One region of the Limibacter armeniacum genome, then DNA from elsewhere that is predicted to be linked to it. Evidence: riboswitches for the same ligand, from Rfam matches in the RefSeq annotation. Region 1 holds a riboswitch; each other region holds the start of a gene.
The links. A riboswitch is a leader RNA that binds a small molecule or an ion and turns the genes downstream of it on or off. The one in region 1 is predicted to bind thiamine pyrophosphate.

Region 1 (2,205 bases):
GGCATAACGGCTACGGCTCCCGCATCTTCCAGTCTTTTGCACAGTACAGGGTCTGCATGGATATAAGGGAATACCTTGAATCCCATTTTTGCCAGTTCCTCGGTTGCCTTCAAGGTTTCCACCGCATCGGGCATCAAGTATTTAGGATCAGGATGGATTTCAAGCTTGAGCAGGTCGGTCTGTAAAGCTTCCCTTGCCAGCTGTGCGGCAAAGATGGCTTCCTTGGCATTACGAACGCCTGAGGTATTGGGCAACAGCCTGAAGTTTCCTTCACGCAAGTGGTGAAAGAGGTCTTCCTCTGGTCGGTGCTCATTGACACGCTTCAAGGCTACGGTCACCAGCTCTGAACCAGAAGCATCCAGCGCTTCCCGCATTTCTTTGTTGCTGCTGAACTTTCCTGTTCCGGTAAACAGTCTGGAATTGAATTGAATATTATCTACTGTAAGCATTGGTTTCAGATGGTTTGTTGTGAGATGATCAGGTTGGTGTACTCAGCTGCCAAGACGGCATCTTCTGCTTGGGCAATCAGGGAAGAAACAGCGATGCCATGCAGCCCGACTTTCAAAAGCTCAGGAATATCCACATGCTCAATGCCTCCTATCCCGATCACAGGTGTGTGATTGTCTGTGTTTCGAAATTTTTCCAAAAGGTTGGCATAACCTTCCAATCCCAAAATCGGGCTGAGTTTTTTCTTGGTTGCTGTAAAACGGAATGGTCCTAAGCCGATATAGTCCACCTTCATGTCTGCCAGCTTGAGCATATCCTCCAGCGTATTGGCTGTCCCTCCAATAGTTTTTCCTGCACCCAAAATTTTTCTTGCTTCAACAGGTGACATATCTTCCTTTCCGATATGTACGCCGTCGGCATTGATGTCAGCAGCCAGTTCCACCCGGTCATTGATCACCAATGTGGCGCCATAATTTTTACAGATGGCTGCCATTTCCTCCGCAATAGGACGCAGCTGCTCATCAGACATGGTCTTTTCCCTAAGCTGTATCCACCTGACATCACCCTTACAGGCAAGCTCTACTTGTTTGGTATAGGAAACCGTTGGGTGTGGTTGTGTAATAAAGTGCAGACGGGCAATTTCTTTTTTATTGATCATGGTCTTGTTGATTTGAGATATATGATTGGAGACTTGAGATTGGGAATTTAAAGTAGTCAATCTCATGTCTAGCATCTCAATTTTTCACCCTCCTTGCGTTGCACGAATAATTGTGATGTTGTCGCCTTCTTTTAGCGCATGAGACTCCCATGCTTCCTGTGGAATCACTTCATAGTTCACAGCCACAGCGGTTCCCTGAAATGGGACGCCTTTTTCCTTTACAGCCAATGCAACGGTACAATTGGCTGGAAGCTGAATAGAATCTTGGTTAATGGTAACCTGCATGTTCAATTGGTTTTGTAAATGAAACTTGAAACACAGGCTCTAGAGGAGAATCAAAAGCAGAAACATGTTTTAGGGAAAGCGCATAAAAAAATACGCCCCAACAAATCATCTTCCAGCTTTTCCCTACGGCAGTACTAGCTGCATCAGGTTCTAAGGGTAAGTTCTCAGTTCCGATACTAAAAGTATGGAACACCCCTAAAGCTGCTACGAAATAACAGAATATTACAAAAGGATGCAAACATCTGAGATTACTCTCTACTATGATCCAATATGCCGAACTAAAACCAGTAGCAAACACTTGTTAATATGAATGCTATCCTCAATAAGTAATTCCAATACTCCTACTTCAATAGAGATTCCCTTCATTCTCTTTTCTAGTCGTATGTCTTATTAATTAATGGTGTTTACAAAATGAATGTCTTCACTAGCAAGTATTTTCTTCTATTACTATTCAGTTTCAGTTTTCATTTCAGTGATGTATTTGGACAGGATGACAAAAACCAAATTGACCTGGAAAAGCCTACTTTGGAAATTGGTGGTGCTTTAAGGTTTAACTACAACTACTCCACATGGAAGGACGGTCAGAAGAAAAGAGGTGGTGATTTTGGCTATGATGTCTTCCGGCTTAATGTCAAGGCAGCTTATGAAGGTGTCAAGCTCAATGCAGAATACCGACTTTACTCCAATTCATTTGGGGGAGGCATGCTCAAACAAGGGTGGTTGGCTTATGACTTCAATGACCAGAATGAAATTCAGATTGGTCTCACGCAAGTTCCTTTTGGGATTACCCAATACAACTCTCATTGCTGGTTTTT
Region 2 (2,205 bases), on a different contig from region 1:
AACCATTGTGAACCTATTTGCTTGTCGTATAGAAACTGTAGGTGGTCTTGTTGGTAGTTGTCGACCTCGTTGTCATAACCCGCCAACTCATTGAAAGTGCGGTCACCTTCTGCTATCTTTTGCTCCGATACACCGTTCCAGGCCTGGAATGTAACCTCTTTTCCTGAGAACACATTTGCGGTAAAGTTACCGGCTTTGCTTTCGTATTTCCCTGAAAGGTAGAATGACTTTAAGTCAACCCATGCATTATCGATATAGCCATCCGATTCTGTTTTGGAAAGTCTGCCATACAAGCTGAAGTGGTCATTCAGTTTTCCTGTTGAAAACTCTGTGTTGACCTTCCATGTGCCAAATGAGCCAACAGTAGTACCAACCTGCGCATATGGTTTGTCAGCAGGGGCTTCAGTCGTAAGGTTTACTGATGCGCCAAATGCACCAGCACCATTTACTGAAGTACCGACACCACGCTGGATCGCAATATTGTCTACAGAAGAAGCAAAATCAGGCATATTGACCCAGAATACTCCTTGAGATTCTGCATCGTTGAGAGGAATACCGTTGATGGTGACGTTGATACGGGTTGGGTCCGAACCTCTGATACGCATGCCTGTATAACCGATGCCAGCTCCTGCATCAGAAGTAGTGACGATAGAAGGTTGGAAGTTCAGTAATACAGGAAGGTCCTGCCCGAGGTTTTGAGGTGCAATCTCTTCCGCTGTCAGTTCTGTTACAGTAACAGGGTAGTCCTTTTTGGCATAAATGATGGCTGTTCCCAACTCTTTGAAGTCTTCCTTGAGGGGGATGTCCAATATTACATCCTGCTTCAGGGTAATTGGTTGAGAGAAAGGCACAAAGCCAAGGAAAGAAACAGATAGTGTGTAGTTACCTTCCGGTAGTCCACTTATCTTATAAGCACCAGAAGCATCTGTAATGATACCTTTATTAAGTTCTTCTATTGAGACAGTCGCACCGAATAGTGCTTCTTGATTAGAGGCTTGTGTTACTTTGCCCGAAATGGAATATTGTCCGAAAGACAATACGGGTAACATCAGCAACATGGAAAATAAAACAGCTCTCATCTTTACTTTTAGTTTGTAGTGATTAAAACTTAAAGCGTATGATGAGTGCGAAAAAAGAGATTACGGGAAACGGATGCATACTGTACGCTTACAGTATGGTTGATTTCAGACAACTATAAAAACAAAGGCTGTCTTTTGCTCCCTTCGCAGGAATTACCCTGTTCAGGTTCTATGGGTATAATCTCAGCTTTTCAGCACCCCAGCATACTATACCGGCACTTGCCAGTACAATCATTTTGCGAGCCACCCTTTTGGATGGCGCTGCAAAGATATGCCGATTTATATTTTATTTACAAATTGTCCTATTCTTTTCTTTATTTTCGAATCTTGATAAAGATGAAATGAAAACAACGGGGCAATACCTTTACCCCAAAAACAATATTGGAATGAAAATTCTTTTAGGGACGCTATTTTTTCTCAGCAGCCTTTGCGCAATGGGGCAGGATATTCCTGTAGGCAGCTGGCGGACACACCTGACTTATCACAATACCCATATTGTAGAATTTGGAGAAAACAAGGTTTATGCAGCTTCTGCCAATGGACTCTTTTTTCTTGACTTGGAAACCAATGAGCTTCAGCCAATCACCAAGGTGGATGGCTTGAGTGATAGTGATGTGGGTGCCTTATCTTACAGGGCTGCTAATGGTCAGTTGCTGATTGCCTATCGCAATGGGAATATCGATGTTCTGGAACAGGATGGTATCGTCAATATTAGGACAATACTAAACGCTGATTACCCTGACAAGACACTTTATGATGCAGAGAATGTTGGAATGTTTACTTACATCTCCTCGGAGTTTGGGATTGTCAGGTTGGATATGGATACCTATAATATACGGGATACTTATGCTGAGATTGGCATTGATGGAGAGCAGGTAGCCGTCTATGATTTACAGGTAATTCGTGATACCATTTTTGCGGCAACTGCGGAAGGGTTAAAAGCGGCTCCAATTGATGAGTCTGTCAATAAACAGGATTTTAGAAATTGGACTTTGCTGAGAAGCTCCAACAGTATTAGAAAAGTGGCAGGTGGAGATGATAAGGTATATTTTTGGGAAGAAACATCAGGTGTTTGGGAATATGCCGCTGACACAGCGCTTCTGATAACTGATACTGAACTTTCATC
Region 3 (2,205 bases), 320 kb from region 1:
CTGCTTCCTTTACTTCCTCCAGTGACTCAACAGATAAGCCGACAATACTATTTGGAGGTAGGAGTCTTCGTGCACTTTCTACCGGCATGTCACTTTGTCCAAGGTGTACGCCTTCTGCTTCAACTGCTAAGGCTACATCTACTCTATCATTGATAATCAATGGAATGTTAAAGGGCTTCAGTAGTGTTTTCAGTAGTAAGCCTTTTTGTATAAACTCACGTGTACTGGCATTTTTTTCTCTGAGCTGAACCATTCCAACCCCTCCTTCAGCAGCCATTTGAATGACGGATGCTAGAGAATGGTGTCGGCAATCAGACTCACTTGTGACCAGATATAACTTATTCATGAATGACTTCAATTTTAGCTTTATCCATAAAGGTATCTTCATTGAGATTATAAAGCGCATCTAAAAAGTACAGTTGTAGTGTACCCGGACCTTGTGCCTTTTGCATGGCAACCTCACCAACTACTCCCATTGTCGCCATTGCTGCTAATGTAGCCATGAATGGGTCTGAAGTAACCGCCAAACAAGCTCCAGTTAGTGCTGTAGCGGTACAGCCCATTCCTGTAACTTTGGTATAAAGCGGAATGTTGTTTAGCACTTTTGCCTTAGTAGTGGAAGTGATGATCCAATCCTCTTCCCCTGAGATACAAACAGTCCCATTGGTTATACCTGCCAGTTCCGTTGCAGCATCAGTAGCAGCTTGTGCCGATATGGTACTGTCAACTCCCTTGGTAGCTGAGGCAGTACTTAGGGCAGCCATGATCTCACTCCCATTTCCACGGATGACAGTAGGCTTAACAGTATCTATAAGTGAGGCAAATGCTTCGTTGCGGTAAGGGGTAGCGCCTAGTCCAACTGGGTCAATGACGATAGGAGTCCCTTTCCTTTTGGCTGTAATCATTGCCTTTTTCATGGCTTCTACCCATTGAGGCTCTAATGTGCCGATATTGATGACAAGACTTCCTGCAATGCCAGCCATATCTTCAACTTCTTCCAGTGCATGAGCCATAACAGGGGATGCTCCAAGTGCTAGCAGTGCATTGGCAGAGTTATTCATGACTACATAGTTGGTGATATTATGTACGAGAGGAGCTTGTTCCTTTACAGCCTTTACAGTTTCCCAGAGTTGTTGTAGCATATCCTTTTATCAAATTGCATGGTGAATGAATCTTGTCAAGGTATACTTCAGGGGTACTCCGCTGCTATAATTGAAATAGGAGAGAGATGCCTAGCTTTTCCCTACGACAGTGCCAGCTGTATCAGGTTCAAAGGGTATTTCTCAGTTCCTTAAACGGAACACCCCTAAAGCATATATCGCAAAGTTAATAGAATTTTTTTAGGGAAAAAGTATGACGAAACAAGGTTTCTTGTCACTGAAATATAACCTCTAGGTATTTGTCGATTTATATGAAGCTGGGTTTATGCAACCGATTTAAAAGTACTTATAACAGCGTGTAAGTATGATGATACCGTTATGCTTTTCTATTAAAATGACTTATGAGATAATGAATTTTAGCGTTCAATAAGCTTCTGAGTATAAAGACGTAATGCTTGAGGTATTGGCTTGAATCTATTTTTAGTGTAAATTGTACATATTTAATAATTGATGTAATTTATTCATCATACAACACACTAACACATACAAGTCAACTTGTTGTCTCTAATCGACTATGATAGCTAATATATTGAGATCAATAGCTGTTCTGTTGTTTACATGCTGGTCATTTTATGTATCAGGTCAAACAACGATTCAAGTAATCAGATTGCCGCAACATACCCCAATTACAGATACTGTTTTTATCTCTGGAAGTTTTAATGATTGGTTAGCTAATGATCCGAATTATGCATTAAAACCAAATAAGGAAGGCATTTTAGAGGTGACGATGCCTGATAGCTTGAAAGCTTTTGAATTCAAGTTTACACGAGGGAATTGGGAGTATGTAGAAGGGACTTGGGATGGAAAGCCTTTGGCTAATAGGACCTGTATTCTACCCTCCTCAGTAACGGATACAGTAATTGTAGCATCAGTTCAGAGCTGGGAGGATTTGGCTGCGCAGGTAACTTTCAAGCTTAAGCATTTGCCTGCTTATACGCCTGAGCCTGCCAAGGTTTTTATATCAGGATCATTCAATGATTGGAATCCTGCTGATAGCCTGTATCAGATGCGCTTGGATGAGAATGGAACCTATAGCGTTACATTG
Region 4 (2,205 bases), 300 kb from region 1:
AAGGGAAATTGTGGTAGGCTACGTTTTCACCAAAAGCATTGCCATTCAGCTCTGACATCAGCTCGCTTCCACGAGTACTTGCATAGTCATGGCTGATCTTTCCTTGAGAGATTTGATACAGGTTATGCTCTTTCGCATATTTATTGGCAATATCATCCAGTACCAAAGAGTGAAGACCAGCTTGGTTTCTGTAGTAGTTTACTTTTTCCAGAATACCATTTACAACAGATTCATTATCCTGCAAATCCTGTGATGTAGAACCGTTGTCTGTCTCTGTATTATCAGAACCGCCATTATTTCCTCCGGTTGATCCACCGTTATCTGTACTACCTCCTGAAGAGTCACCTCCGTTGTCTGTATTGTTATCAGTATCTGTATCACCACCTGAAGAACCATTAACAGTTGTTGAATCTCCTCCAGAAGTATTATCAGAACCGCCATTGTCTGTACCAGTATCACCTCCTCCTGAAGAATCTGATCCTCCATTGTCAGTTCCGGTACTATCACCCGAATCGCCGTTGTCTGTACTTGAATCTCCGCCTGATGATGTATTATCAGAACCACCATTGTCTGTTTCAGAACCACTGTTGTCACTGCCACCAGCAACACCATCCTCTTCTGTTACGGCATCACCTGTATCAGCTTCTGATCCATCTTCTGGAGTAGTTAGTTCTGTTGAAGGTCCTTTTTCTGTTTCATCATTTTCTGAACACGAAGGGAATGCCATCAGCATGGCACAAACGCACGAAATCGATAATAGAGTTTTCTTCATTGTATTTTGTTTGTTGGCTGTTTAGCGACGCTGAGTTTAATTAGGTATCAATGCTGGCTACTCAACGGGTTAAACGCTGGTTATAATTGTAATTATTTAAGTTAAGTATGGCTAGAAGCCACCTATCTAATGTTCAATGTTATGAAGCAATATTAATAAACAGGATCTAGATATTGGATTTATTTATTTAATGATTGCATGATTCCACTTTTTCAAAGTCTGTGCCACAATGTTGTTAACCAAACAAATAAAATGTTAACAGAATTATAAAATAATTAAACACAGTCCTCTGATTATCAATAAGAAGTTCAAACAACAATCATAACTTCTGATCAGTAGTCCTCTCATGAAGAGCAATAAGCTATATCAGTTCCTCCATGTACTTTTTTCGTATTCCATCTAAATTCTGTTAACTTAAGCTCGCTTTAGGGGTGTTCCACATCGTCATGATGTCGGAACTGAGAACTTACCCTTTGAACCTGACGCAGTTAGTACTGCCGTAGGGAAAAGCTGGAAGTGTACTGATATGGAAAATCCCATATCTGGCTTCCTGTCTATTCATTCCTCTAAAGCTTATCGTTTATCTTTTTTTCATCGACTTGTATGGTTGCGGTAGCTATTGGCAAAAGCTATTCCTTCATGCCACACTTTGGCCCCTCATACAGTCCAAAACCAAAAACAATGAGCAAAGATCGTATCCCGTCTTCTCAGACGATTACACGTGATCCATTCCCAGCTTCCAAAAAAGTGTATGTAAAAGGCACAATACATGACATCAAGGTGGCCATGAGAGAGATTTCTTTGGAAGATTCTGTGACATTCTTAGCAAATGGAAAGAAAAAAACCGAACCCAACCCTGCTGTTACAGTATACGACACAAGCGGCCCTTACACAGACCCAAATATCTCCATAGATGTAAGAAAAGGGCTGAACAAGTTACGTAAAGCATGGATCACAGACAGAGAAGATGTGGAGGAATTACAGGGTATCTCTTCCCGTTACGGAAAAGAACGTTTGGATGATTCTTCTCTTGACAGTTTAAGGTTTGAGTACCTTTCCAAACCGCTAAGAGCCAAGCAAGGAGTTAACGTAACCCAAATGCATTATGCAAAAAAAGGCATTATTACTCCTGAAATGGAATATGTAGCCATCAGAGAAAACCAGCGTCTGGAAGAAATCAAGGAAATCAGCCAACAACATCAAGGAAACAGTTTTGGGGCATTTACACCAAGAGGACCTATTACCCCTGAGTTTGTCAGAAACGAGATTGCTGCCGGAAGGGCCATTATTCCAAACAATATCAACCACCCTGAAACAGAGCCTATGATCATTGGCAGAAACTTTTTGGTCAAGATCAATGCAAACATTGGTAACTCTGTCACGACTTCAAGCATTGAGGAAGAAGTTGAAAAGGCCGTTTGGGCAACTAGATG

Region 2: linked by a shared signal. The riboswitch ahead of V6R21_RS08260 (TonB-dependent receptor) and the one ahead of thiS (sulfur carrier protein ThiS) in region 1 are both predicted to bind thiamine pyrophosphate.
Region 3: linked by a shared signal. The riboswitch ahead of thiM (hydroxyethylthiazole kinase) and the one ahead of thiS (sulfur carrier protein ThiS) in region 1 are both predicted to bind thiamine pyrophosphate.
Region 4: linked by a shared signal. The riboswitch ahead of thiC (phosphomethylpyrimidine synthase ThiC) and the one ahead of thiS (sulfur carrier protein ThiS) in region 1 are both predicted to bind thiamine pyrophosphate.

What each region holds. Positions count from the first base shown of each region.
Region 1 is NZ_JBAJNO010000009.1:1,226,011-1,228,215, forward strand. It holds gene V6R21_RS22755 (thiazole synthase) at 1-431, opposite strand, end outside; gene V6R21_RS22760 (thiamine phosphate synthase) at 455-1,105, opposite strand; gene thiS (sulfur carrier protein ThiS) at 1,190-1,390, opposite strand; TPP riboswitch at 1,494-1,597, opposite strand; gene V6R21_RS22770 (hypothetical protein) at 1,802-2,205, shown strand, end outside.
Region 2 is NZ_JBAJNO010000008.1:546,608-548,812, forward strand. It holds gene V6R21_RS08260 (TonB-dependent receptor) at 1-1,079, opposite strand, end outside; TPP riboswitch at 1,202-1,291, opposite strand; gene porZ (type IX secretion system anionic LPS delivery protein PorZ) at 1,466-2,205, shown strand, end outside.
Region 3 is NZ_JBAJNO010000009.1:1,541,804-1,544,008, reverse strand. It holds gene thiE (thiamine phosphate synthase) at 1-346, opposite strand, end outside; gene thiM (hydroxyethylthiazole kinase) at 339-1,142, opposite strand; TPP riboswitch at 1,224-1,318, opposite strand; gene V6R21_RS24130 (helix-turn-helix domain-containing protein) at 1,675-2,205, shown strand, end outside.
Region 4 is NZ_JBAJNO010000009.1:929,596-931,800, forward strand. It holds gene V6R21_RS21615 (CAP domain-containing protein) at 1-772, opposite strand, end outside; TPP riboswitch at 1,190-1,295, shown strand; gene thiC (phosphomethylpyrimidine synthase ThiC) at 1,454-2,205, shown strand, end outside.